One region of the Clostridium chromiireducens genome, then DNA from elsewhere that is predicted to be linked to it. Evidence: a T-box and tRNA genes for the amino acid it is inferred to sense, from the RefSeq annotation. Region 1 holds a T-box; the other holds one or more tRNA genes.
What was found. A T-box is a leader RNA that pairs with one kind of tRNA and senses whether it is charged. The one in region 1 lies ahead of pheS (phenylalanine--tRNA ligase subunit alpha), so its partner is inferred to be a tRNA-Phe.
Positions count from the first base shown of each region.

Region 2: it encodes a tRNA-Phe, which carries the amino acid that the T-box ahead of pheS (phenylalanine--tRNA ligase subunit alpha) is inferred to sense. The anticodon was not compared.

Region 1 covers NZ_QXDJ01000004.1:113,023-128,681, forward strand. The annotation lists gene D2A34_RS16400 (stage V sporulation protein D) at 1-1,573, opposite strand, end outside; gene D2A34_RS16405 (stage V sporulation protein D) at 1,820-4,081, opposite strand; gene D2A34_RS16410 (cell division protein FtsL) at 4,397-4,906, opposite strand; gene rsmH (16S rRNA (cytosine(1402)-N(4))-methyltransferase RsmH) at 4,945-5,877, opposite strand; gene mraZ (division/cell wall cluster transcriptional repressor MraZ) at 5,890-6,318, opposite strand; gene pheT (phenylalanine--tRNA ligase subunit beta) at 6,541-8,919, opposite strand; gene pheS (phenylalanine--tRNA ligase subunit alpha) at 9,197-10,216, opposite strand; T-box leader at 10,403-10,629, opposite strand; gene D2A34_RS16435 (TrmH family RNA methyltransferase) at 10,699-11,481, opposite strand; gene rplT (50S ribosomal protein L20) at 11,663-12,022, opposite strand; gene rpmI (50S ribosomal protein L35) at 12,051-12,248, opposite strand; gene infC (translation initiation factor IF-3) at 12,270-12,791, opposite strand; gene ytxC (putative sporulation protein YtxC) at 12,972-13,871, opposite strand; gene D2A34_RS16460 (DUF6873 family GME fold protein) at 14,085-14,789, shown strand; gene D2A34_RS26810 (hypothetical protein) at 14,958-15,122, opposite strand; gene D2A34_RS16465 (ABC-F family ATP-binding cassette domain-containing protein) at 15,489-15,659, shown strand, end outside.
Region 2 covers NZ_QXDJ01000001.1:1,282,925-1,298,583, forward strand. The annotation lists gene D2A34_RS05085 (DegT/DnrJ/EryC1/StrS family aminotransferase) at 1-927, opposite strand, end outside; gene D2A34_RS05090 (ATP-dependent DNA helicase) at 1,346-3,628, opposite strand; gene D2A34_RS05095 (DUF1836 domain-containing protein) at 3,784-4,374, opposite strand; gene D2A34_RS05100 (AbrB/MazE/SpoVT family DNA-binding domain-containing protein) at 4,933-5,178, shown strand; gene rsmI (16S rRNA (cytidine(1402)-2'-O)-methyltransferase) at 5,362-6,207, opposite strand; gene D2A34_RS05110 (tRNA1(Val) (adenine(37)-N6)-methyltransferase) at 6,209-6,958, opposite strand; gene D2A34_RS05115 (C40 family peptidase) at 7,157-8,389, opposite strand; tRNA gene D2A34_RS05120 (tRNA-Pro) at 8,732-8,807, shown strand; gene D2A34_RS05125 (HAD family hydrolase) at 8,994-9,638, shown strand; gene D2A34_RS05130 (peptidylprolyl isomerase) at 10,118-10,864, opposite strand; gene D2A34_RS05135 (uracil-DNA glycosylase) at 11,047-11,724, shown strand; gene D2A34_RS05140 (DUF3785 family protein) at 11,929-12,339, shown strand; tRNA gene D2A34_RS05145 (tRNA-Phe) at 12,468-12,543, opposite strand; rRNA gene rrf (5S ribosomal RNA) at 12,549-12,665, opposite strand; gene D2A34_RS05155 (2Fe-2S ferredoxin) at 13,089-13,397, opposite strand; partial or broken gene D2A34_RS05160 (NAD-dependent protein deacylase) at 13,713-13,799, shown strand; gene D2A34_RS27125 (YecA family protein) at 13,894-15,659, opposite strand, start outside.

The DNA.
Region 1 (15,659 bases):
CAAGGTAAGTTCTAAGTTCTGCTGTCTTTTCTGGACTTGCGACTGTAGAACTTTTTGGCTTAAAAGTATCATCTACAATTTTAACATTATTTTCATCATTATGAGTTACTTCTTTCATTACATGAGGCTGAATTAGCGTACCTCCATTTGCTATTGCATTAAATGCTGCCATATATTGAACCGAATTTACTGTGTTAGTTTGACCAAATGATATTGTAGCAAGGTCTGCTTCTGAAACTTGATCAACTTTTTTTACAATTCCAGATGCTTCACCCGGCAAGTCAATTCCACTTACTTTTCCGAATCCAAATTTATCAATAGATTCACATAACTTTTCTTTACCAATCATTTGTCCTAATTTTACATATCCAACATTAGAAGAGTTTTTAAGAATTTCGGGTAAATTTTGAAATCTATTCAGTTGTTCAGCATTTCTTACAGTAATACCTCCTACTGATATTGATCCATTATCTACAAATTGTGTATCTTTATTAGCAACATTATTTTCTAAACCTGATATAGTAGTGATTACTTTAAATATGGATCCAGGTTCAAAAGTATCATTAACTAACCTATTTCTCCACATTTGCTGCACTTTGTCATTAATATTAGCACCATCAAATTTATCCGCCCCGCTATATGGATTATTTGGATCAAAATCTGGTTTATTAACCATACCTAAAACTTCACCTGTTTTAGGGTCCATAACTAATATTGAAACTGCTTTAGCTTTATTTTCATCATAGCACTGTTTCGCTATCTTCTCAGCAAAACTTTGAATATTTTCATCAATAGTTAAAGTAACATCTTTGCCCTTTATAGGCGCCGTATAATCAGGAACAGTATAAGGCAAGTCTGTATTATTTTTATCAAACTCTGCAATCTTCATTCCAGGAATTCCTGTCAAATAAGAATTATATTGAAATTCAACTCCTGTTAGTCCTTTGCCATCTGGATCAGTAATTCCTAAAACATGTGATAGAAAGTTATTATTAGGGTAATATCTTTTTGTATCTTGTGAAACTATAATTCCATTTATATTAAGTTCCTTGACTTTATCAGCCACACTTTTTTCTATTTTCCGTACTACAGTAACAGATCCCGCATCAGCACCACTTGGAAGCTTCTTTTCTAAGTCAGCTTTTATTTCTGATTCATCCATATTCAATGCCTTTGCAATCACAGGCGCAATATCATTATAATTTAATCCAGCGTTTCCTGTAGGTACAGGAATACCTACGCTTTTCATATGATCCAGTTCCTTGTTTGGAATAGATGTCAATTGTCTTTTTAAGTATGATCTCATAGAATTTAAATCAAAATCTACCCTGTAGACATTAGCAGATACGACGAGTTCATTTCCACTTCTATCCAGTATTCTTCCCCTTTGGGCATCCATCTTCACTTCGCTTGTCCACTGTTCTTCTGCTCTTCCAGAATAATCCGCACCATTAACCACCATTATATAAGATAATCGAATTAATAATAGCGCAAAAACTATTGTTAATGATAAAGCTATATACAGCGATCTTTGGCGCATTTTTCCTTTATTTATGTATCTTATCTTTTTCAACGACGTTCCTCCGTTTATTCTTACGAATTAAATCAGCTAACCTTTTTATAATTACTGTTAAATTACAATTAGTAAAATTTTCAAAAAATCTATTTAAGGCTTAATAAAATTGCTATTAAAAAATATTAGTATGTGAGCAATCTCTCACATACTAATACTTTTTTATTTTCAACTCTACCACAAACACTTCACAAACTCATAAACATTTAAGATTAAAAACCTTAATATTAACCCTGTTATACCTTTTTAATCTTTATAATCTGAGCTTAAAGTAAGTTTAACTGTTGTTCCTTTAGCTATTACTTCTCCTTGTGAAATATCTTGATCCGATACCGCTCCGCTTCCATCAAAAGCAGGCACTATTCCAAGGCCCTTTAACAAAGTAGTAGCATCCTCCTTAGAATATCCTCTAACATCTGGCATTACAACATTATTATTATAAGTCGCATCACTACCTGTGTAAAGATTAATTTTTGAACCTTCTTTTACTGAGTAGCCTGGATATGGTGTCATGTTTAATACCGATTCACCATCTCCATCTATATTAAAATCTAATTTTGCATCTTTCAATACTTTTTTAGCATCAGCAATCTTCATATTTCTAACTTCAGGAATTACTATATCTCTAGTAATTTGCACATTATTTTCATCTGAGAATTTACTATTTAAATAATTAAAAATATCTGTAAATAGTGTTTTAGCTGGTGGAACAGCAACTTGAGCCGCGTAGTATACCCCATTGCTTGGCTCATCAATTGTTACCATAATAGTAACCTTTGGATCACTAACCGGAGCCATTCCAACAAATGAAGATATATATTTACCATCTTGATATCTACCATCAATAACCTTTTGAGCTGTACCTGTTTTACCACCAATATGATATCCTTCTATGAATGTTCCTGTACCCGACCCACCAGTAACAACTCTTTCAAGATAACTTCTAAGTTCGGCTGTTTTTTCAGTACTAGCAACTGTTGATGTTTTAGGTTTAAATGTCTCGTCTACAATTTTCACATTATTTTCATCTTCATGAGTTACTTCCTTCATTACATGCGGTTGAATTAGGGTTCCTCCATTAGCAACAGCATTAAATGCTGCCATATATTGAACAGAGTTTACAGTGTTAGTTTGACCAAATGCTATTGTTGCGAGGTCCGCGTCTGATACTTTATTAACAGGCTTTACAATACCCTTCGCCTCACCTGGTAAGTCGATTCCACTTGCTTTACCAAATCCAAACTTATTAATGTATTCACATAATTTTTCTTTGCCAATCATAGCTCCCAGCTCCATGAATCCTACATTACATGAATTTTGAATTATATCTGGGAATACCTGCGCTCCATGTCCTTGTGTTCTCCAGCATTTTGGATGAATGCCACCAACTGCTAATGATCCATTACAAAAGAATTTTGTATCCTTATTAACAATATTTTCTTCTAATCCTGTAATAGCTGTTACAACTTTAAATATGGACCCTGGCTCAAATGTATCATTTACTAACCTATTTCTCCACATCTTTTGTACTTTATCCTCTTTAGTTGCTCCATCAAAATTATCTGAACCCTCTCGTGGATTATTAGGATCAAAATCTGGCTTATTAACCATTCCTAAAACTTCCCCTGTCTTAGGATCCATAACTAATATTGAAACTGCTTTTGCCTTAGTATCTTCATATGCCTGTTGAGCTGCTTTCTCAGCAAAATTTTGAATATTTTCATCAATTGTAAGAGATACATCTTTACCATTTACTGGTGATGTAAATTGAGATATTGTATAGGGTAAATCCCTGTTGTTTTTATCAAGCTCTGCAATCTTCATGCCAGGAATTCCTGATAGATATGAGTTATATTGAAGCTCCACTCCAGTTAATCCCTTACCATCGACATTAGTACTGCCTAGTACATGTGCTAGAAAATTATTATTAGGATAATACCGCTTTGTATCTGGCGAAACCAAAACTCCGCTTATATTAAGTTCCTTAACTTTATCTGCCTGTTCTTTTTCTATTCTTCTCACAAGAGTAGCAGATCCAGCATTTGCACCACTTGGAAGTTTAGTTTCAAGTTTATCCTTAACTTTTGTAACATCAAGGTCCAATGCCTTTGCAATAGCAGGCGCTATATCATCTGTTTTTAATCCTTCATCTCCAGAAGGAATAGGAATTCCTACGCTCTTCATTTGATCAATTTCAGTCTTTTTCAGATCTTTTAATGTTCTTTTCAAATATGACCTTATAGAATTCAAATCGAAGTCAACTCTATAAACATTAGCGGATACAGCAAGTTCCTTACCATTTCTGTCTAGTATTCTTCCCCTTATAGCATCTATTTTTACTTCGCTTGTCCATTGTTCCTCTGCCCTTGCCGCATAGTCAGCTCTCTTAACTATCATTATATATGAAAGTCTTATTGTTAATATTGCAAAAACAAAAGTCAAGACAAAAGCAGCAAAACTCATCCTTTGGCGCATTTTTGCTCTATCTTTATAATTTTTCTTTTTCAACGTCTACTTCCCCCATGTACTTTCTTTTGGTATATGAAAAGACAATAAGTCAAAGATACTTTGTATATTTTATGTTATATACAATATCCTTGCCTTATAGTTACTCATTAGTAAATATACTTACCATAGCACATCATAAAGTTAATCTAACAATGGAAGACTTCACCTTCTAAAATTCAGTAAAATATATCTTCCATTTAGATTTAAGTACAATAGTACACATTGACTTATTATTCCTAATTATACCTTACATAACCCTCAAAATACCGATAATTTAACTTATTATTATTTATGTGGGAACACAAATTACTACGACTACTTAAGTAAACTTGTTAGTTTAGAGAATAAAGTATCTTTTTTAGGGTTAGATTCTGTATTGGTCGGTTTTATATCCTCAAAATAATTCTGAGCAAAATCAATCCTTACAGTTTCCTCTTTCTTTGGAACAAACATAGCCAATTTATTTGAAGCATTCTGTTCTATATTGTTTAAAGATGAAAACTTAAGTAATTTAACTTTTATAGCTTCATTTTCTTCTTGTGTTAGCTTAATTTCAGCACTTAATTTACTTACTTTACTTTGCATACTATAAATTTTATTATCCCCAGAAATAGTTATAAATCCAAGACCAATTATGACTACTGCTACAGTTAACATATATTTTCTATCATTTCTTCTGCTGTTTCTCAATAAATTGTTCTTGTTTGTTATATTTTTTCTTCTTTGTATTTCCTTATATTTCTTCTCTGGTTTACGTACCCTGGTTTTTCTTTCTGGTGCTAATGCTGTATTCCCTTTTATATAATCATATTCTCTTCTTCCCATTTTATTCACATCCCAACATATTTATAACATAATAATAATTATATTTTTTCAATTATCCTCAATTTAGCGCTTCTACTCCTTGGATTTTCTTCAATTTCCTCTTCAGTTGGTGCTATGCCTTTTTTTGATATATTCTTAACTTGTGGTAATTTTCCACAAGCGCAAATCGGAAATTCTTTTGGACAATTACATGGGTTTTCTAATTCTCTAAATTTAAGTTTTACAATTCTATCCTCTAAAGAGTGGAAAGTTATTATTGCCATTCTTCCCCCTTTATTTAATCTATTCACTCCATCTTCTATAGTTTTATTTAGTATTTTCAATTCTGAGTTAACTTCTATTCTAATCGCCTGAAATGTCCTTTTAGCTGGATGAGGTCCTTCTCTTCTCATTTTGGCTGGAATAGCAGCTTTAATAATATCTACTAGTTCAAAAGTTGTTTCTATAGGCTTTTCTACCCTTCTATTAACTATAAAATTTGCAATTCTTTTAGCAAATCTTTCTTCACCATAATCCTTTATGATTTTATATAAATTTTCTTCTGAATAAGTATTTATAATTTCATAAGCAGAAAAATCATTATCTCTGTTCATCCTCATATCCAATGGTGCATCCTTCATATAACTAAATCCTCTAGATGCTTCGTCAAGCTGATATGATGAAACACCAAGATCCATTAAAATTCCATCAACTTTTTCAATCTCTAAATCATTTAAAATGTTATCTATACTATAAAAATTACTATGAACATATTTTACATTACTAAAATCCCTTAGCCTTTCTTTAGCTGCACTTAGCGCATCTTTGTCTTGATCTATACCTATTAGCACTCCATCAGATGATAGATGCTTTAAAATATGGGAAGAATGTCCTGCACCACCTAAAGTACAATCAACATAAATTCCATTTTCCTTGATATTTAGTGCGTCTATGCACTCATTTAATAATACTGAAACGTGTTTAAATTCCATACTAAAAACTCCTTATATTCCTAAATCATTCATTTTTTCTGCAATTGAATCAAAATCTATACTTGATTCGTTATATTCATTCCACTTTTCTTTGCTCCATATTTCTACTCTAGATAATACTCCAATACTTACTATGTCCTTTTCTATACTTGCATATTCTTTTAAATTTTGTGGAATTAATCCCCTACCTTGTTTATCTAATTCTACCTCACAAGCCCCAGAAAAAAAGAATCGTACAAAAGATCGTGCATCTTTATTTGTTAAAGGCAAAGTTTTTAATTTATCTTCTAGTATTTTCCATTCTCCAAGCGGATAAGCATATAAACATCCATCTAGGCCTTTTGTAATAACAAATTTATTTCCCAGACCTTCTCTAAGCTTCACTGGAACAATTATTCTATTCTTAGGATCTAACGCATGTTGATATTCCCCAATAAACATTATTCTCAGCTCCCACTTTGATACTTTTTGAAATTCTCCTCTATTTTATACCACTTAACACCACTTTTAACCACTTTAAGTATATCTATTCTATAAAAACATGGTATTTCCTCCTTCATACTGATATTTTTTTATAAAAATTAAAAAAACTACGTAAAAACAATATATATTTTTACGTAGTTTTTCATCTTTTAAAATAAAATTCTTATTATATTATACTTTTTAGTCTCTTAATGTGGCTCCAAGTTTATATTCCAAAGATTTTAGAATCTTTTCATGAACTTTATTAACATCTTTATCTGTTAATGTTTTACTTTCATCTCTGTACCAAATAGCATAAGCTATACTCTTCTTACCTTCTGGAATTTGTTTTCCTTTATATATATCAAACAATTCCACTTTTTCAACTAAGTTTCCACCAGCTTTTTTAATTGTTTCATCAATTTCTTGAACTAGAAGACTATCATCAACAAGTAATGCTATATCTCTTGTCACTGCTGGGAATTTAGGTAATGCTTTATACTTTTTATCCATATCAGCATTTTCATATAAAACATCTAAATCTAACTCAGCAACAAAGCATGGTACATCTAAACCATAATTCTCACAAACATCTAAGTGAACTTCTCCAAGTGTTCCAGCATTGTTTCTGGCAACAACAATCTTAGCTGTTTTTCCAGGATGGTAGCTTACATTTTCGCTTTCTCTTTCATATTTAACATTTTTTATTCCAAGACCCTCAGTTATGTTTTCAACAACACCCTTAAGTTCTAAATAATCACAATCTCCATACATACCTATAGTTAAGGTATTTTTTTCTATTGGAAGCTTTGTTTCATCTTCATTTGGAATATAAACTTTACCCATTTCAAATAATCTAACATATGAATTATTTCTAGAATAATTTCTTCCGAGAGATTCCATAATTGAAGGAAGTGTTGATGTTCTCATTACACTATAGTCTTCTCCTAATGGATTCTTTATCTTAACAACCTTTCTAAGTTCACTATCTTCAGGTAAATTGATTTTATCAAATACCTTTGGAGATACAAATGAGTAACTAATAGATTGATTTAATCCACTTCCTGTTGCAAGCAATACTACTCTGTTATCTAACATTCCTTTTCTATATCTAGGTTCTCTTTCTGTAGACACCTTGAAAATTGTTGTAGGAATCTTTTCATATCCATAAATTCTTGCTATTTCTTCAGCTATGTCTTCTCTAATTGCAATGTCAACTCTGAAAGTTGATGCTGTTACAACTAAATTTTCACCATTAATTTCTGTGAATAAATCAACACTATCTAAACATCTCTTCATCTCTTCTTTAGAAAGATCTGTTCCAAGGAAGTTATTAACCCAATTTGAATCAACAGTTACAGTTGATGCTTCTTTTTTATTGTTATAAACATCTATAGTGCCTTCCATAACTTCTCCAGCATTTAATTCACATATTAAACTACATGCTCTGTTTATTGCTATTTCAGCCAAATTAGGATCAATATCTTTTTCAAATCTGCTTGAAGCCTCTGTTCTTAAATTTAACTTCTTAGAATTCACTCTTATGTTAGTACCATCAAAGTTTGCACATTCAAAAACAACTTCAGTAGTATCTTCTTTTATTTCTGAGTTTAAGCCACCCATTATTCCAGCAAGGCCTATAGTGTTGCCTCCATCTTTAATACAAAGCATGGAATCATCTAATTCTCTTTCTACTTCATCTAAAGTCGTGAATTTTTCTTTATCTTTAGCTCTTTCAACAACTATTTTATTAGTAGTGATTTCTCTCTTATCAAAAGCATGCATTGGTTCCCCAATTTCAAGCATTACAAAATTTGTTATATCAACTATATTATTTATAGGTCTAATTCCTGCTTCAAGAAGTCTTTCCTGCATCCATCCTGGTGATGGCTGCACTTTAACATTTTTAATTCCTCTTGCAATATATCTATTACAAAGTGAATCTTTAACTTCAACTGTTAGTTCATCACTTATATTCTTAGAACATTTTGCTTCATAATCTAAATTAGGCATTTTATAAGTAGTTCTAAGCGCTGCCGCTGTTTCTCTTGCCATCCCAACCATGCTTAAACAATCTGGTCTATTTGAAGTTATTTCGAAATCCAAGATAGCCTTATTTAAACCTAAAACTTCTTTAATATCAGCTCCGATTTTAGTATCCGCAGGTAAAATCATTAATCCATGTACTGGTTCATCTCCCGCTATGCCTAATTCTTCTTCTGAACAGAACATACCATTTGACACTTCTCCTCTAAGCTTACCTTTTTTAATTTTAGATCCATCAGCTAATGTAGAACCATGAAGAGCAACTGGTACAATGTCTTGTTCTTTCATATTGGTTGCAGCTGTAACTATTTGTATTTCTTCAGTGCCTATGTCAACCTGACATATACTTAATTTTTCTGCATCTGGATGCTTTTCTATTTTATTAATTTTACATGTAACCACATTTTGAATTACATCACCTTGAACAACAAGTTCCTCTAATTGTGAACCAGTTAAAGTTAATTTATCTCCTAATTCTTTAGGACTAACATTTATATCAACATAATCTTTAAGCCAGTTATATGGTACTTTCATTTTGCTTCCTCCTCTTTTAACAACGAAGTAATTAATTCGCTCTAAATCTAATATCTCTTACCCTCATTTTTATAAGTGTAAAAGTTCTTAATTGTGCTTCGCACTTTTTTATATGTGATAAGATCTTAATTGCAGCATAGCTGCTTTTTTTAAGGTGCATATTCTGAAGAATATATATGGTAATATTCTCTAGAATATATATGGTTAAAAATATATATTCTTAAATCTCCAAGTTTCTAATTACTAGAACTCATGAAAGATGTTATGCTATAAGTTCTTAAAATTGATTTAAGAATCTCATATCACTTTCATAAAGTAATCTTATATCATCTATTCCATATTTCAACATTACCATTCTATCAACACCAAATCCAAAAGCAAATCCACTATAAACTTCTGGATCAAGCCCACAATTTCTAAGAACATTTGGGTGAACCATACCGCAACCTAATAATTCAATCCAACCACTGCCTTTACACACTCTACATCCTTCTCCACCACAAACAAAGCAAGTTGCATCCATTTCAGCAGATGGCTCTGTGAACGGGAAATGGTGCGGTCTGAATTTAGTTTGAACCTTATCTCCAAACATCTTCTTAGCAAATAATTCTAATGTTCCTTTTAAATCAGCAAAAGTAACTCCTTTGTCAATAACCAAACCTTCCATTTGATAGAATATTGGCGAGTGAGTAGCATCTACTGAATCTGATCTATATACTTTACCAGGTGATATCATTTTTATTGGAGGTTTTTGATTTTCCATAGTTCTAATTTGAACTGGTGAAGTTTGAGTTCTTAGAACTATATTATCGTTGATATATAAAGTATCTTGTTCACTTCTTGCCGGATGATTCTTAGGGATATTTAATGCCTCAAAATTGTAACGGTCAAGTTCAACTTCTGGACCTTCTTCAATAGTGAAACCCATTGAAATAAAGATTTCTTCCATGCTTTGTAATGTTAGGTCTAAAGGATGCCTTTTTCCTATTACTTTTTTTCTTCCTGGAAGTGAAATATCTATAGTTTCTCCAGCAAGTTTTTCTGACTTTTCCTTATCTTTAATAGTTTTTAATATGCTTTCTAGTTTCTCTTCAACAACAGCTTTAGCTTCATTCACCATTTTTCCAACTATCGGTCTTTCTTCTGGAGATAATCCTCCCATACCTCTTAATATTGTAGTAAGTTCTCCTTTTTTACCTAAGAACTTTACTCTTATCTCTTCTAATTCACTGCTATTTTTTACAGCTTCAATTTGATTTAATGCAAGCTCTTGCAATTCTTTAAGTTTTTCTTTCATAATTGTTCTCCTTTCAATAAATTCAGCAAACAATGTCATATTATTTACTTTTAGTCGCCAATAAAGTGATTTTTCATTTATTTCTTAAAACACACTTCAAAAATCTTAACCCCTTACCGGCTAGACTTGAATTAATCACAAATTATTATACTGAGCAAATTTTTACACAAAAAAATCGCCCCCATAAAAAGGGACGAAAAATCCGCGTTACCACCCTAATTGGAGCTTTATCACTAAAGCAACCCAACTTAATTTAATTAACGACTTTTTTTGCCGCTAGCTACTACTAAAAATTTCACAGCTAGAACTCCTGAGTGAACTTCAATATTATATTATTTAAGAAGGCTTGCAGTCTATGACCTTCTCTCCCTTAAAATTCTTCTAATATCTACTCTCTCATTCACAGTTTTTAAATATTTCATTAATACAACTAATTATACAAATAAATCCTAAAAATATCAATACTCAATTTTATGATATCTTTACAAATTACTTTGCCTTACTTTTTCATACATTATAACTGACGCAGCTATAGCTACATTTAGAGATTCTGCATTACCAGGCATAGGGATTTTAACTTTAGTATTAGCCAAATCAAATACTTCACTACTCACTCCATTACCTTCATTTCCAACAGCTAGCAGAACTTTACCCTTTAGATCTACGTCAAAAAAGTTTTTATCAGTATCAAGTGATGTAACAACTATGTTGAATCCCTTCTCTTTTAATTGCTTAACTAATGTTAAATTCTCATCATCATAATGAATAGGAATATAAAATATAGAACCCATTGTAGATCTAATAGTTTTTTCATTGTATATATCTACAGTTCCTTTTGTTAATATAATCCCTTGTACTCCTGCCGCATGAGAAGTTCTTATTATAGTTCCTAAGTTACCAGGATCCTGTATTTTATCACAAAGCAAATAGAAATCACCATTATCACTTAATGACATTGAATTCATATTAATTACAGCAATTATTCCTTGTGGCCCTTCTGTAGAAATTAATTCTTTAAATAAGCTTTCACTTATTTTATATATTTTTGTATCCTCAGTTATGTAATGTAATAAAAATTGATCAATTCTCTCAAATGCATCTTCTGTAACAATTAAATAATCTATATTAACTTTCGCTTTGAATGCCTCTTGAATCAATCTAAACCCTTCTATTATATATTGATTATTTTTATTTCTATTTTTTCTTTCTTTAAGTTTCTTGGTATACTTAAACAAATTATTTTCTTTACTTTCAATAAATATCAAAGTTCTACACCTCTAACCTATTCAGCTTTTCTTACAAATCATACTTTCAAGCTCATTACCAAGAGCCGCCACAACATTCCTATATACTTATATATAATCTTCGAAACAAGAAACAGCTATACCATTACTATAAATTATTTTATAAATAAAATAAAATGCGGCCTAAGCCGCATTTTATGTATTAAGCGTTTAATTGTTTCTTAGCAACTTCTACTAATTCTGAAAACGCCTTAGGATCATTTATAGCTATCTCTGATAACATTTTTCTATTGATATCTATTCCAGCTAATTTAATTCCGTTCATGAATTTTGAATATGATAAATCATTCATTCTTGTAGCAGCGTTTATTCTTGCGATCCATACGCTTCTATAATCTCTCTTCTTATTCTTTCTTCCAACATAAGAATTTCTTAATGCTCTTATTACTGATTCATTAGCAGTTTTAAATAACTTGCTCTTTCCACCATAGTATCCTTTTGCAAGTTTTAAAACTTTTTTATGATTTTTACGAGAATTTTTCGCTCTCTTTACTCTTGCCATTACTTAAACCTCCTGCACTACCTCTATTTTATAGGTATGGTAATAATTTCTTAATAGTTTTTTCTTGTGTTACTGAAACGTATCCAGCTTTTCTAAGATTTCTCTTTCTCTTTGAGCTCTTCTTAGTTAAGATATGACTCTTAAACGCTTTAGCTCTCTTGATCTTTCCTGTACCTGTCTTTTTGAATCTTTTTGCTGCACCTCTATGACTTTTCATTTTTGGCATGATTAAAATCCTCCTCTCAAGTTATGCCTTCTTAGGCCCTAAAACCATTGTCATGCTTCTGCCTTCTCTTTTAGGATGTTTCTCTATTAGGCAGACATCTTCTAATTTAGAAGCAAAGTTATTAAGAATTCTTTGCCCAATGTGGGAAAGTTCCATTTCTCTACCTCTAAATCTGACAGTGATTTTAACTTTATCTCCATCTAATAGGAACTTTCTTGCATTTTTTGCTTTTATGTCAATATCATGTTCCTCAATAGTTAGACTGCATCTTATTTCTTTAATACTTACAATTTTTTGCTTTTTCTTAGCTTCTTTTTCCTTTTTTGATTGCTCATATATATACTTACCAAAGTCCATAATCTTACAAACTGGTGGTGTAGCATTAGGAGAAATCATAACTAAGTCCATTTCTTTCTCTTCTGCAAGTCTTCTTGCTTCAGCTGATGAGATAACACCTAATTGCTCCCCATCGCTTCCAATCACTCTAAGTTCTTTTTCTCTTATTTCTTCATTCATAGAAAAATCTTTATTAATATTTTTCACCTCCGAAAAATTACATACATAATAAAAAGACGGCCATATAGCCGTCTCAACATTATCAATACATCATGCATAATGCATAAATAGATATCCATTAACCCAACCAGTAGAATTAACACTGTTAGGTGAGAAACGGCTGTTTCTTCTTAACGAATATTAGTATATCATCTTTATTAATACGTGTCAATATTTTTTCGCAATTATTTTTTCAGAATTATATTCGTTGTTTGCTTCATAAAAAGTCACTCTATTTTCAAACACATTTTCTATTGTATCCAAAAACTCCTTATTGTTGCAATTTTCTTTACCAAAAATATTTATAGCTTTTGGTGCATTTGTAATAAGTCCACTTATTAGTATGTCCTCAATATTTAAATCTACTTTATTTTGTTCCGTTATTAATTCATTGCAAAAATCGTAATATAAATTTTTACCTTCTTTATCCCGAATAATATAATTATTCCCTTCTTCTATTATTATATTAACTTCTTCTATCTTAGATTCCTGTAACTCTACAAAATACTTTAGTAATTTTATAAATTCCTTATATTCCTTTTCGACCATATATCTTTCCACAACTTTATCTATAATTTTCTCAATATCACCTCTAAGTTTTCGCATTCTAAAAGTTATAAACCCATCTATATTAAGTTCTTGTTTTTCACTTATACAATCTCTAATCATTTCTACCATTAAGTTTATTTTATTTAAGCAATATATAGAATCTTCATTTTGAGTAGTTTCTTCATATTTTAATACTTTAACTATTTGATCTTCCACCTCCAGTATCTCACTTTGTTTTAAGAAAAAATAGTTATCCGTTATGAATTCAAACATTTCTTTTTTTCTATAATTATCAATTACTATTCTATATAAAATATTACTAACATATAAGTTAATAACTTCTTTTATTTTTTCATTATAACATTCATCCTCAGAAATTATCTTAATTATATGAGTATTTCCTTCGATGCTTTCAACAAACCCTATTAAGATATTTTTCTTCTTCAGTAGCTCTCTTAGCTCTTGCAGGTCCCGAGAAAAAGTCAAGTCTTCACTATAAGCTAATTTTAAAATAAGCATGGATTTCACTCCCTTCTTAATATTAGTATGTATAAAAAATCTAATGATATGCAGAGTTTATATTTTATTTTTGGTTAAACACAAGTTCCTTTTTTACGTATAATCGTTAATTAATTGACATATCTAAATCTAAGGTTCAAAATATAATTTAAATCAACTGCCTTGCTAGATTGCAAAAGCAGATTATTTATCACATTTTTTAAGGAGCATTTTATGCATTGTTTTATTGATTATAGAGCGACAAAAGAAGAATTACTTAATCTTTCAAAATTTGGAATCAATCCAATTCTAGTCCCAAAATCTAATGATGTTTATGAAGCTATAAATGGTCATCCTGATATTCAATTAAATATATTAAAAAATAGTTTAAGTGATAAAATCATTATCCAAAAAAATATTTCTGAAACTTTCATTAATATTCTCAAAGAAAATAATATAGATTATATTTTTTCTAAGAGCTCGTTGACTAATAAATATCCTGGTGATATTATTTTAAATTCCTTAATATTAGAGAATTATTTTATACACACATTAAAATTTAGTGACGATAACCTTTTAAAATCGCAATATTTAAAAAAACATATTAATGTTCCTCAAGGATACACCAAATGTTCTATCCTACCCGTTAATGAAACTGCATTAATTACAAGCGATAGAGGAATTTTTGAATCTTTAAAAAATTATAACTTTGATATTCTTCTGCTTCCTCCCGGAGATATATTACTACCTTCACTAAATTATGGCTTTATAGGCGGGGTTGGTGGTATGATCTCTAATAACAAAATGGCTTTCTTTGGTGATCTAGATAGTTACAAATGGGGAGACGAAGTAAAAAAGTTTCTTTCAAAATATGACGTCGCACCCATCCCACTAAGAAAAGGAAAATTAATAGATCGAGGTAGTCTACTTACCTTATAATCATGTCCACTATATAATATGATTTCTGTTTTTTTATGTTACTTTTATATTAGGCAACTGAAGCATTATATAAAATACAAAAAATTACTTAAATCTCCTTTATAATGTTCTCAAAAACAAAAAAGATAGCATGTGTAAGATTCCTCTTGACTGCTATCCTTTTCATTTTTATCTTATTATCCTATTTCTTATCTCACTGCTCAATTTTTCAGCTTTTTCTTTTACAATTCCTGTCATAGTTCTAAATTCGCTACTCATATCTTGAGTGAATTCTTTCATTTCACATCTCATTTTTTCTGCCTTTTCTTTTATTTCTTTGTTTAAATCTAGCATAATAATATCTCCTTTCTTAAAAAATCTTTATATTATTTATAATTGCTAAAAAATTATATTTATAAATGTTTTTTTGTAATATAAGTTTGCCCCAAAATAGGAATATTATTAATAAAACTCTGACTTATTTTTAATTTTTCAAATATTTATGGTCATATGTAAAAATTTTTCATATGACCATCACAATTTCTTACTTTTTGATTATTTCTATATTTCTAAACTTAAAAATTCGCCTTCCATATATAAATCAAATTTATTAAATGCCCAAGAAAATAAGAAATTTACTTTGACATAGTAGCTTCCTATCATTTAAACTATTTTAGAATAGATTTATAACGAATTATTTTATATTTTAGGAGGCAATTAATGAGCGTACTTACTGTTAAAAATATGAATCATGGCTTTGGAGATAGAGCTATTTTCGAAGATGTATCATTTAGATTATTAAAAGGTGAACATGTTGGTCTTATTGGAGCTAATGGAGAAGGTAAATCAACATTTATGAATATAGTAACAGGAAAACTTATGCCTGATGAA
Region 2 (15,659 bases), on a different contig from region 1:
TTCATTTTCCTTATCAATAGTAGGTACTACTACATTTGAGTCCTTTAATTCTCTATCAAATATCTTAGCGATTTCTCTTCTTCTTTCATTCCAAACATTTAAGTGCGGAAGCTTAACTCTTAAAATTGCCGCTTGAATAGCATCAAGTCTTGAATTAAATCCAATCAAATAATTATAATATTTTAATGGATTATATACAGTGTCATCTCCGCCTTTGAAAGTTTCTACTTCTTCTGTTATGTTATTTAGTAAATTGTATGCTCTTTGCCCATTTTCTCCACTTCCATGTGTTCTTAGTGCCGTTGCTATAGTAGCAATACTATCGTCATTTGTAACTATCATTCCACCATCACCGGCACACGAAAGATTCTTAGTTGGGAAAAACGAAAAACAAGCCACATCACCTAAAGTTCCTACCATTCTTCCTTTATATTTGGAACCTACCGCTTGAGCTGCATCTTCTATTACTTTTAGTTTATATTTTTTTGCTATTTCATTTATTTCGTCCATTCTAGCACTTTGCCCAAAAATATGGACTGGTATAATAGCTTTTGTCTTTTTTGTGATCTTTTCTTCTATCTTAGTCGGATCTATATTAAATGTTTCCTTTTCAACATCAACAAAAACAGGTGTTGCACCCACTGCTGAAATAGCTTCTGCTGAAGCAAAATAAGTAAATGTTGAAGTTATTACTTCATCTCCATTTCCTATTCCTAAAGATTTTAATGCAATAACCAACGCATCAGTTCCATTTCCTACCGATATGGCATGCTTAACTCCTATATATTCCGCAAATTCTTTTTCAAATTCTATTACATTCTTACCCATAATATAATTTGCAGAAGAGAGTACCTCTTTAGTTACTCTATCTAAATCTTCAGCAATAGACTTATATTGAGCTTTTAAATCAATTAATGGAATGTTCATTTTCCTCGCTCCTTAATTCTACTTCAAATATTATTCTTATTTACTCATAATAATTAGAATTCTCCACATTTTGAAAAATTCTTGGTTGTGTTAATAACTAAATTAAACTTATTAAATATCATATATTTAATAATAGTACATTTTATTCCACAAAACCAACATGAATATTTTAACATACTTAAATAGATAAATAAACTTTTTGTTTTACTAAGTTTAAGGCATATTCAAAAAATAACAATTCTACATTCTAATCTATTTTGCCTCAAATTTTATCAGTATATTTACTAATAGCCTATTGGGCAAATATGTTTCTCTGCTTGAGAAACATATATACATTGAAAGAGAGCAGCTACGCTGCATATAATAACATTTCATCGCACAATAGACTTTTTTATTTTCTTTAATATGCATAATATTGTCAATATTTATTTATAGGATACCACTCACTAGGTAGCAGCATATTATATTTACTAGTTATATACCTATCATCAATAAGCAAAACTCTCCCCATATCACTTTCTGTTCGTATTACTCGTCCTACAGCCTGCTGGACTTTATTTATACCCGGAAATACATAAGCATAGTCATATCCATTTTCCTTATAGAAATCTTTTATTATTTCATTCTTCATATCTATCATTGGATATCCAACCCCAATTATTATACTCCCTATTAATTGTTCTCCTGGCAAATCGATTCCCTCTGAAAACATACCTCCAAGCACACAAAACATTATTAGGTTATTGCAGTTCTTGAAACTTCGTAAAAACTCACTTTTTTCTTCCTCACTCATATTAGGTTTTTGTTTTAAAATCTCGAACTTTTCTATATTTGAATTATTGACTTCATTATACAACATCTCCATGTACGCGTATGAAGGTGAAAATACAATGTAATTTCCAATTTTCTCATTTACAAAATTGTAAATTTTACTTTTCACTAGTTGCAACGTTTTTTGCCTATAGGCATATCTAATATTAATTGCACTAATATAGACCTTTAGATTTTCTTTTTTAAATGGTGATGGAAGTTTTAATCTATATGTTTCATCATGCCCTCCAAGCATACTTATATAATATTTAATTGGTGATATAGTCGCTGAGAAGAAAATCGCAGAATAGCATCTTCCTAAATATTCTTTTAAGTTTTTAGATGGATCTACGCAAAACAATGTCACTTTAAGTTCTTGAGATTCTTTTTCTATACAAGTCCTATAATTTTCATCATATAATTGCATTGTGGAAGTGAATGCATTTATATCAAAGTATAACTGTAATATATCTTCATAACCATCGAATTTATTTCCTCTTACTAATATCTCTTCACTTTCTTTTAAATAGAGTTGTAAGTACTTACTCAATTCTTTAGGAGCATCCTCTTCATAAAACCATTCAACCTCTTTATGATCGCATTCATTTCTTAAATCAATAAAGCAATTGTTAATTTTACCCAACACAGAATGCAATTTACTCAACTTACCTTTAGCTAGCTTTTTGCATTTTAGTATTTGACTTTTTGAAAGCGATGCTGAATACATATTTCTTGCCCTGTCTGTTAAGTTATGTGCTTCATCAACTAAAATTATATTCCCTTTACTATCTAATATTCTTCCTAACGACACCCTTGGATCAAAGACATAATTATAATCGCCTATAATCCCATCACAATAAAGACTTAGATCTAGAGAAAGTTCAAACGGGCATACTTCATGTTTTTCAGCATATTTCTTCAATATTTCCGAGGAAATTCTTTCTTCTCTCTCAATAATGTAAAATATTGCATCTTTCACTTTTTCATAGTAATTTTTAGCATATATACATTTTTCAGGATTACAATCAAAAGTAGTGTTTATGCAGACTTTTTCTTTTGCAGTAATTACAATACTTTTAAATTTCAGACCACCTTGCCTTAATTTTTCGAAAGTATCTTCAGCCACTTCTTTGTTTATAGTTTTAGCAGTTAGATATATTATCCTGTTTCCTAGCCCTTCCCCTAATGCTTTAATAGATGGAAAAATAGTTGATATGGTCTTACCTATCCCTGTAGGCGCCTGAGTAAATAGCATTGATTGAGCCTTTATTGTTTGATAGGATATATTAATTAATTTTCTTTGACCCTCTCTATATCTTTCAAACGGGAATCTTATACTTCTTATAGAATTATCTCTAGCATTTTTTTTCTCCAGAACTAAAATACTAAATTCCTCGTATTCTTTTAATATATTAAAAACAAATATGTTTAGCTCATTTATTGTGAATTTCTTTTCAAAGCTTTTCACTTCATTTGTCTCAAGCTGCATATATGATAACCTAATATAAATCTCTTGAATTCCATTTTGTTTTCCATAAATAAGAGCATATACTTTTGCCTGTGCCCAATGCACCTCATTAGAATCATCAATATATGCAAAACTCTTATATGTAGATTTTATTTCCTCAATGATAACTCTATCATCTTGAATTATTCCATCTGCTCGCCCTTCAATATTTATTATGCTTCTATCCATTTCAAACTCATGAGATAGATACACCTCTTTTTGATATTCCTCATAGACCTTCCCATTATCCTCTTGAATTTTTTGGTGTGCTTTTATACCTTCTGTAGCTCTTGCACTTCCCGAAAATCTATTGTCTATATCACCTTTCTTTAAGCAAAACTCAACTAAATTTCTTACAGATTCTCTTATAACAATCTTTTCCATAATCTATTCCCCTCTGTAATCAATTTTAATATCTTAAAATCACGAGTACTTTTAATTCTACTATATCTATAAAACACTTACTTAATAAGCTTGAATAATACAACCGCTTATTAAGTAAGTGTTTTAACTTTTATATTTATCTATCCTTATACAGTCTATTCTGTTTCATATTCGTTAACTATTCTTTGAACTAATTTCTTAATAACACTTGCTTTTGCTATTAATGATAATACTAATAAGAAAATTTTTATTCTTTCTTCGTCTTTTTCTTTTAAATCAAAATTCTTTATTAACTCTTCTAATCTATCTTCATTATTTAATGATGCAACTAAATAATCATCAAAACTCTCTTTTTGAATTTGCACAAAAGTTTTATAGGTCTCTTCCCAAGACAATATGTCATCTGTTCTATCGTTGACTTCATTAAACGCTAGTCTAAAAACTTTTTTTATTTCTTCTGTAGTTAAAAGAGGTCTCATGTGACTTAATAAAACCAATTGTATTAAGTGTACTTTAGTATATCCTCTTTTCTTACCGTCTTCTGGTTTAGTTATAACCTCACTTTTGGTATAATTTTGAACTATATTATTTGTAAACTTTTCATTTGCAAATTTATCGTTTAGATAATCTATGACTTGAGATAAAAACAGATCATACTTCGGAAGATCTTCATATGAAATCGAACTACTTTTAGACATTTCTTCTGCCAAATCTTTTATATAATTAGAGTCAAAATTTTTTTCCATCCCTATACACCTATACTTTCCAATTTTAAATATATTATATAGTAGTCATCAACTGATTACAAGGTACCTCAAACATCATTAACAAACTTATTCTTTATGATTCTAAACTCTCCTTAAGCTATTATTATTATACGGCAGATATACATCTTTTTAAATAGAAAACATAAAAAATATCTAATTTATGTAACCAATCGACATAATTATTTACATTATCCTCATTTTCATGTTTTACCCTATAAATTCAATTTATGCTTTTATATGTAAAACAATTCTTAGTACCAAAAGTTTAATTTTATCCTCAATGCAGTATTCTAGGTGATTTGATGATTTTCTTCTAAACTTCCTTAATCTGCTTTTTTAAAATAAATATTATAATTTTACAAATAAATGCTCTTGACTTTTCTAAAATATGGTAGTATATTTTATGTAAGATGTTTTTTAACGTTGAAATTTGTAATTTTTTAATAAATTAAAGTGAAATATCCATTGACTTTATATTACATACTTGGTAATATATCATAGTAGAATGTCGAATCATGGAATTAGGAGGAGTTTTTTATGAAATCAACAGGTGTAGTTAGAAGAGTAGACGAGTTAGGAAGAATAGTTATTCCTATAGAACTTAGAAGGACTTTAGATATCGCTGAAAAGGACGCATTAGAAATTTATGTAGACGGCGAACAAATAATCTTAAAGAAATATGAACCAGCTTGTATTTTCTGTGGAGATGCAAGAGATGTAATTAACTATAAAGGTAAAAATATCTGTACTAAATGTTTAGATGAAATTAAAACTAATAGATAAATTTTACACACTTAATTTCCATTATCATATAGATTTATGATTTTTAATAGACTATCTCCTTTATCGAGATAGTCTATTTTTTCATTATGGAATTCAACAAAATAGAACTAAGTATTTTTTTGCTTTCTTGAATTAATATTGAAGTTTTTATCTTACCAAAATATAGATTACAATTTGGTGTACTTATATATTAGTCGAGAATTTATATACTTCACTCTTTGGCAATTCTCTTTCTTTAGCAACAAGCTTTATAGCTTCTTTCTTTGGAATGCCATCATTTATATATTTTATTATATGCTCCTCAATAGATAAATTGATCCAAGTTTCCTTTTGTTCTTCCTTTATTTCTTCAATCCTTTTTCCCTCTAATACAAGTACAAACTCTCCTCTTGGTTTACTTTTCAAAAAATATTCTATGGCTTCCCCTATAGTTCCTCTATAAATTTCTTCATATATCTTCGTCAATTCTCTACATACTGCAATATTTCTATGGCCAAAAGTTTCTTTTAAAAATGTTAATGTATCTATTAATCTGTGCGGCGCCTCATAAAATATAATCGTTTCTTGACTTAACATAAGTTGATCCGTTATTGCTCTGCGTTCCTTATTCTCTCTGGGCAAAAATCCTCTAAATAAAAATTTCGTAGTATCTAATCCTGAATAAACTAAAGCTGTAGTTATAGCAGTTGCTCCTGGAAGCACCTCAAAATCAAGTCCTTCTTCTATACACCTTTTTACTATTACACTTCCTGGATCTGATATCCCAGGCGTTCCAGCATCAGATACCAATGCAATATTTTTCCCTTCAGTAAGCATTTCTATAATCTTATCACTCTTGATTTGCTCATTGAATTTATGATAACTCAATAAAGGCTTTTTTATTTCAAAATGATTTAATAATTTTAACGTCTGCCTAGTATCTTCAGCCGCTATTATCTCTACGTCCCGCAAAGTTTCCAATGCTCTTAGTGTTATATCTTTCAGATTACCAATAGGAGTTGGTACTAAATATAATTTTCCATTTTCCATACTATATCCTCCAATATATTGAGTCTATTTCCTTAGTATACTTCCCATTATCATCATAAACATATAATGGTGCATCCCACTTCAAGTATGCTCCTCCATCCCTTTGTCCTTCAACTAATACTATATTAGGAGCTTTACCTATTTTAGGATGGATCATTTTTACTCTCTTAGGCTCTATTTTATATTTTCTCATCAAAGTGAAAATATCAGCTAATCTTTCAGGCCTATGTATCATAAAAAGCCTCCCATTATCCTTTAATAAAATCCTAGATGCAATAATTACATCTTCTAAATTACATAATATTTCGTGCCTAGCAATCGCTAACTTATCATTAGTATTTATAATTCCAGCGCTATTCAATTTATAAGGAGGATTTACAGTGACTACATCAAACTTTTCAAATTGCTTTAATTTGCCTATATTTTTTAAATCTCCTTGAAAAAATTTAATTTGTTCTCCTAGTAAGTTTAATTTTGCACTTCTCTTTGCCATGTCAACCATTTCTTCTTGAATTTCTAATCCATATACGCTTTGTGGCCCATACTTTCCATATAACAAAAATGGAACGATCCCTGTTCCCGTGCATAGATCCATTACTTTATGCTTACTTTTTACATTAGCGAAATCTGATAGCAAAACAGCATCTATTCCAAATTTAAATCCATCCTTTTTTTGGATTAGATTTAAACCTTTAAGTTGCAGATCATCTATAGTTTCATCTTCTCTTATATATTCTAATTCACCATTCATATTATTCTTCCCTTACTTTATAAATGTGTTTAATTACACTTCATTAATTTGGATAATTAATTCTATCATATGAAAAATTATTACTAATCATACATTTCACATTATAGCATCACACATTAAATAAAAAAAGCCCTTCTGTGTGGTTACAGAAGGGCTTTAGCCTTAAATCAGATATTAACAACTAATTTCTTATGTCAACTACTTTACAATTCTTCTTCCTGCATAGAAACTATAAACAGGACCTACTTTAACTACATCTCCTGTTTGTGGTGCATGGATCATTTGCCCATTACCAACATATATACCAACATGGCCTGGATGAGTAAATACTAAATCTCCAGGTTGAAGATCACCTTGGCTAACTGCTTGTCCTTCATTGATTTGTGAATATGTTGTTCTTGATATATCAACTCCTGCAGCATTTTCATATACATATTGTGTAAATCCTGAACAATCGAATGTTGATACACCTGTTGCACCCCATTGATAAGGCTTTCCTAACTGAGCATATGCCGCATTTAAAATTGCCTGAGCATTTCCTGCTGATGGTACAGATACTTTTCCACCTCTACTTGGTTTAGATATTTTTGTTTCAGCCGCTTTTTTTGATGCTACTACTAATTTAGCCTTTTCTATCTTATCATTAATTTCATTAGTAACAATCTCACTCTTAATTTGATTATCTCTAATCCTTCTTAGTTGATCGATTGCCGCCTGAAGTTCTGCAGCTGAAGCATTTGAATTATTTAATGCATCTATTTGAGGCTTTATAAGATCTTTTTCAAGCTGTGATAAATATTGTGCATCAAAATTCTTCTTTTCTTCTTTAGCTTGAACAGCTAATGCTTCCTCTTCTTTTTTCTTTCCATCTAATTCATTTAAACTTGCTTTTATTTCTTTATTAAGTTTGTCTATTTCAACTTTTTTATCTTCCAAAGACTGTATCTTATTGTTTAATTCTTCTTTTTTACTTGTAATATCCTCTATTGCAGATTTATCTTTACCTATAATCTTGCTTACTGCCTCTGCTCTAGAAAAGAAATCACTTGTTGATTCTGATTCAAGTATAAAGTTCAAATAACTGAATTCTAAATCACCAGACATATACATTGCTTTAACTCTTTGTCCTAAAGCTAAATCCAACGTATTAATTTCCTTTTTGCATTGATCAATATCTTTTGTAGTATTATCAATGACATTATTAATACTTTTTATTTCCTTTGTGTTTTTATCCACCGTTAATTGTAGTGGCTCTATTTGTATATCTAAATCATAAATCTTATTCTGGATGTCTGATATCTTGCTTTCAATTTCTGCATATTTCTGTCTCGAATCACTTAACTGTTGATTATCTGGCGTCGCAAACGCTGGTACCGAATTACCTATAACGATTACGGTAGCTAACATAATAGCTAAAACTCTACTTCTCATCTATCATCGGTCTTTTAAAACCTTCCCTCCTCCATTTTTTCTAAATTACTACATAATTATAACACTTTCAGTAAAGATGGACAATTCGTCTATATGGCGAATACTTAGTTTATTCTAATAATATATATATATCGTCCGGATTCCCCTCTTTTTCTAAGTCATTCTTTACATTTCTTATTATAGCTCAATCATAACCTTTACATCAATAGTTATATTCCATTATTTTCAAAATATTTTTCCTTTTTATACCGAAGGACTATTTTTTTTATACTAAATTTAATCTCATATCCTAACTAAAAAACTTGACAATAACTATACTTGATCATATAATTATAAATATATCGGGGTGTGGCGCAGCTGGGAGCGCGCGTGGTTTGGGACCATGAGGTCGCAGGTTCAATCCCTGTCACCCCGACCAAGAATATAATTAAAAATTCTTATAACTTAAGGAAAAATCCTTAAGTTTTTTTATTTACTATTTTTAATATTACACATTCAAAATAGTACAATTTTATTTTACCACTTATGATAATATACGATGCTAACTATCCTATAAGATTCAGATAAGTAATAAAACTATACCAAACAAATTTAGGAGGTTTCCATGTTAACTAATATAAAAGGCGTAATATTTGATTTAGATGGCACTTTAGTGGATTCCATGTGGGTTTGGTCCCAAATTGATGTTGATTATCTTCAAATGAAAGGCCATTCTATGCCTGACGACTTAAGAAACGAGATTGAGCATTTAAGCTTTCAGCAGACCGCTGTCTATTTCAAAAAAAGATTTAACATTGACGATTCAATTGAGAAAATATTAATTGATTGGCACAATATGGCGTTTAATCATTATTCTAATAATGTTAAACTTAAATTAGGTGTAAAAGAGTTTTTGGATCACTTAAAATCTTTAAATATAAAAATTGCTCTAGCTACTAGTAACTCTATTCCCCTATTAGAATCCTGCTTAAAAAATAATGGGATATATGCTTATTTTGATTCAATTACAACTACAGATGAAGTTACCAAAGGTAAAAACTTTCCTGATGTCTACCTACTAGCAGCAACTAAGTTAGGAATTAATCCTGAGGATTGTCTAGTATTTGAAGATATACTTCCAGCAATGCAAGGAGCAAAGGCTGCCAACATGAAAGTAATTGCAGTAAATGATTATGAATGCTCCGCTCCTAAGGACGAGCTTCTTAAATATGCCGATAAATATATTGATTCTTTTCTAGATTTACTGTAAAAGTTCACCTATTGAAAGGTATTGTGTAGTACCGAAATATAGAATGATGATACTTTAAGTTTACTTATAATCAACCGAAATGGAATATATTTATACAGGTATTTTTATATTTCTCTAGCTACGATACCTTTAAGGAATTAATATTCAAGACTTTTCATATAGTTTATATATTTATAATACAATACTCATATATTCTTTAATATGTATATGTGAAATACTTAAAGTGATAGCAAAACAAAGAAAGAGAATACATATATGTGGAACAGGCATTGAAAAATAAGCTGCTGCATATCTTAACGGGAAGTTGTTCCACGTCTGCCTGTCCTGTGCTTGTCACAGGAACACGCAGACGTGGGTACAACTTTCCATTTAGATATGCTCAGCGAAATTTTTCATAGCTCTGTGGAACATATATGTATTCTCTTTCGGTTGTTCATTGCTTCACTTTAAGTTCTTCACAATACCTTTTGTATATGGATTTACTTTCTTTCTACTCCATATTTTCCTTCTAACTCTTTTAGTATTTGATCATATTTCTTATGTTGGTTTTCTTTTATTAATTGATTTAAAACATCGTCCTTAACTTCATCAAAACTTTTAACTGATGCTTCATTTTTTGCATCTACTAATACTAAATGATATCCGAATTGAGTCTTAACTGGTTCAGTTATCACACCTATTTCTGCTGTAAAAGCAGCTTCTTCAAATTCTGGAACCATCATTCCTTTTGAAAATTCGCCTAAACTTCCACCTTGTTGGTTCGATGGACACATTGAATATTTCATCGAAGCATCACCAAAAGATATCTTACCACTTAAAATTTCTTCTTTTGCTTTATTAGCTTCTTCTTCTGTTTCAACTAATATATGTCTAGCAGCAACTGTTGCTGGTTGACCAAAAGATTCGTTATTATCTTCATAATACTTTTTAACTTCTTCATCTGTAACAGTAACATCACCTAATACTTTATTTATTGCCATTGAAGTTATAACTTCTTTTGATATATTCTCCATAGCTTCTTTATATTCTTGTGTTTTATCTAATTCTATTTCTTTTCCAAATTTATTCATTAACTCAAATGAGATTAATTGTTCTATTAATTGATTTCTTTTTGCTTCATTTTGTAGAGCCCCTCTTTGTTCTTGAGGATATCTTGAGATTATCGCATTTAAGTCTTTTTCTGTTATTTCATTTCCTGCTGCAATAGCTAATACCTTATTTTCCATGTAAATTCTCCTTTATATACTTATTTTTTATATTACTTAACATTTTGTTATATACCTTTCATTTTAACAGTATCTGCCGTGACTAACAATAATATAACTAAATAAATTTGAAATTTACATAGTGAAAGATACATTGTACATAAACTTGTAATAAAATGTTATAATAATTATTGGGTGATGTTATGTCTGAAATATTAAAAAACGATTGGAATAATTATTTAGAATCTGAATTCCAAAAAGACTATTATATTAATCTCAGAAAATTTTTAGTAAATGAATATAACTCTAAAGTTATATATCCTAATATGTATGATCTTTTTAATGCACTTCATTTTACACCTTATAAAAATGTCAAAGTTGTTATACTTGGTCAAGATCCCTACCATGGTCCAAATCAAGCACACGGATTAAGTTTTTCTGTTAATCCCGGTGTGAAAGCACCACCATCTTTAATTAATATATATAAAGAATTACATACTGATTTAGGTTGTTATATTCCAAACAATGGATATCTCAAAAGGTGGGCCGATCAAGGTGTTTTATTATTGAATACAGTACTTACAGTTAGAGCCGGAGAAGCTAATTCTCATAAGAATAAGGGTTGGGAGGAGTTCACTAACAAAATCATTGAAATTTTAAATAAAAAAGATACTCCTATAGTCTTTATTCTTTGGGGGAATAATGCCATTTCAAAAACTAGCTTAATTACTAATTCTAAGCATTACATAATAAAATCTGTTCATCCTAGTCCATTATCAGCAGCAAGAGGATTCTTTGGCAGCAAACCTTTTTCAAAAACAAATGAATTCCTCATATCTACAAACCAAGCACCAATTGATTGGCAAATTGAAAATATATAAAAATATAACATAAAGTAAATCTGTTTACTTTATGTTATTCTTTATAATATGCTCACATGTATGAGAAAAAATATTAAGGGCTGCACTAATAACTAATTTATTTAGTGTATAATGATTATATGGAAACTCAATTAAGTATCTTGGCTTAGTAAGCTTGAGTATCCAAATATAAAATCTAGACTCTAGTCTTAGGAGGATTATTTTATGGATTATAAATTTACCTATGATAATAAAGAATACATACTAACACAAAATAATTGTGACGGAATATTTTTTGCTGACGAAAGCGAAGTTAATGGCTTATCAGTAGATATGGTCTTAAATGCTTTAAACGAAGGCGAAGAAGTAAGTTTTTCAAATGAATATTATGCTGATAAATGTTCCTGCGATGCTCAAGAACAAATAAATAAATCATATCGTTATCTCGAATACCACTATTACATTTATACAAAGGATAATGAGTATATAATTAATACTATTAGTAATGAATACAAAAATACATCTTTCAACAAACTTTTTGGCTTAGGCAAAATTGATGATAGCTATATAGTTAGCGTAACAGTGTGTCCTAGCTGTGGTAACTACTCTATAAATGTTGAACAATGTACGGTTTAATATTCCTTAACACCTAAAAAATTAATAAGTGCTATTTAGAAGTGCAATCTTGCTATTCTAAATGTCACTTATTTCAGACATTATTCTAAAAATAAAAAGCACTAACTTTAAGTTAGTGCTTTTTATTTTGGTGGCTCGAACTGGAATCGAACCAGTGACACGAGGATTTTCAGTCCTCTGCTCTACCGACTGAGCTATCGAGCCATATTACCTGGCAACGTCTTATTCTTCCACACAGTCTCCCATGCAGTACCATCAGCGCTGTAGACCTTAACTTTCCTGTTCGGAATGGGAAGGAGTGTTACCTCTACGCCGTCATCACCAGATACAAGTAGTATTATATCGAGATATGGATATTATGTCAACACATTTCTCAAATTTTTTTAATAATTTTTTCAAATCAAAAGTACATTCTTCATGCACTACATATTAAATCACTAATTTTATCTTAAATATATAAAAAATTAACGCCAGTACATTTTGTGCATCATATCTTAACTAAATTAATACAGCAAACTTCTATATCTTTTAATTAAGCTAATTTATCATTATTTATTATTTGATGTTAAAATATATTTTTGATTATATATTGCAACTAGAAATATTGAAATTATCTCTACTATAAATTTTTCTAATAAACTAAAAAAGAGAGGCATGTATACCTCTTCTTTCCATTTAGATTGAGCATATATGTAAAATGTAAGCAATTTCATACTTAGACTTCTTTCTTTATATGCAAAATAGATTCTTTAGATAACTAATTCTTCTACTACTTTTCCACCTTCAATATGTTCATCCATAATTCTTTCAACATCGTCAATAGTTACATTTCCGTACCAAGTACCTTCTGGATAAACCACTACGATTGGTCCTTTGTTACATACTCCTAAGCATCCAGTGTTAGTAACCATTACTTCATTTATTAGATCCCTATCCTCGACTTCTTCCATAAACTTTTGCACAACCTTTACCGAATCTTTACTGAAGCACATTCCCTTTTGCATTCCATTAACTCTACAGCTTGCACAAACAAAAATATGATGTTTTAAACTAATCATTTTACTTCCCCTCTTTCTTAAACTAATATTTATATTTTCCTCCATATTGTCAAAATCTAAGTACTAAATAACTAAAAATAACAAAATTGAGGTAAACATCATTTTATGATAAATTCTTTTCTTTTTTCAGTTTTAATTGTATTAATTTTTTACACTAAACTTTTTATTATTTTTTCCATTTTATCATCAAATGTTTAATTTAGCAATTATTTTTAGAGAAATATATCTATTTTATCTTTTCCAATAATTGTGCAATAATAAAATTAATAACCGGTATTTTAAAGAATTAAAATAAATCATAATTGGAGGTTTTTTATGAGTATTGAAAAATTATCAAAGATTTTAAAGGAAAGTAATAACATAGTTTTCTTCGGCGGAGCTGGTATTAGCACTGAAAGTAATAACAAATTCCTTTTTATATAAATATAAAAGCATATAAAATACTCTGCTAGTACTTATATGCTTTCTGATACTTCTATTTTTAAAAATTTAAAATCTATTTATCATGACAGTTTTTATATTTCTTACCACTTCCACAAGGACATAAATCATTTCTTCCTATCTTTTTTATATTATTACGTTTCTTATATGTTTCTATTCTAGATAACGCAAATTTTTCACCCATTTGCATCATTGCCTCTAATTCCTCAGTTTTTATATTGCTAGGTTCATAAAACTTAAATTTTACATCATTTAAATTCATCTTATCCCCATAAAATAAATTTAATTCTACTCTATAGTCATCATGCAATTCTAGCATAGTTGATTTTGTATAATCACTAGTTAGTTTTTCAGGCATATCTTCTATATCAGGTTGATGACAAAATACGCAAATAGGTATTGCTCTTAATCCGAGTGGAATGACTCTATTAATTTCTTTTCCTCGTGTAATTGCTTGATTAATTCCATCAGCAAATTGATTTTTTTCATCACTAGAAAAATCTAATAAAAAATTTGCTAATCTGGATTTTTCATTTAAATCAGACACATCTAAAAGATTAATTATATCATTAAATTCTTTAGGAAAACTTTGAATTGGTTTTTCTACTTCAAATTCACTATTAATTAAAGAACCAAAATACTCATCAAGTCTTTCTCTATATCCAAGTGCAAATAAGTGACTATTTTCTTTATTCTCATACATTTTTGAATATATGTTATTTTCTATATACATTCCTAAGTGATCTAATTCATCATTTAAATATAACGCTTTGTTCTGTGTTGCTAATTTACGCTGCTTTAAATAATGCAAAAAGATTAATGGAGATTCAAAGTAATCTGTATATATTCTAAAGTCATCTATTGAAAGTGCTATTGTGTTCTTATTTATTTGTAAAAATTTTAATTTTTCAATTTTAGAACAAAATTCATTAAAATTATCTAGTGTCACACACATTAATGTGACCTCATTGAAATTGTTTAAAGATATTTCACATTTTTCACTCTTATCTTTATTATAAAGCTTAACTATATCTGATGATTTTAAATACTCTAAAGTCCGTCCTGCTTGTCCGTCAGCTTTTTCTACTAATGTCTTTAAAGAATTTATATGTGATTCAATATCTACTATAGGAGCCCTGTAAGTATATGAGCCAGCTTTCACCTCAACTATTATTAAGTTATCATCATATATCACTAATAAATCATTTTCTGCACATTGTTTTAACGACCCATTTTTAGGATAATAGTTCGATATATATGTTTTACAGCCAGGCAAAACCTTCTTAAATAAATCATCTACTATTTTTTCTGTAACTTCATTCTGTCTGCTTATCCATAAATCAGCATATGCTGAATCTTTTCCTCTAAATAACTTTTGAATAACTCTATAGATATTATCAAATAAACTATAATAATCAAAACAATAATATTTCCCATCTATTTTTATAAATGGTTTCTTAAAAACAGGTAATTCAATTAGTGGCCATCCTGCATATTCATTACTACTATAGAAACTGTCATCTTCACCAATTCTAAATGATAAATCCTCCAATAATTCTATAGGCCAATTAGTTAACTTTTGTAAATCAAATTTTTCATATTCCTTTTTTTCATATTCTTTTTTACCATTTTTCTCTTGAGAATTTAATTCTAACTGAACCTTTTCTAAATCAAGTTTACTATTTTCTCTAAATTTTTTTATTAGTTCTTCTTCAGTATAACTTTCATTTATTGAAAGTTCACCATTTTTAAATTCTTCATACTTCATATACAATTCAAGCATCTGAGAAAATGCTTTATTTTCTTCTTCAAACATTTCTC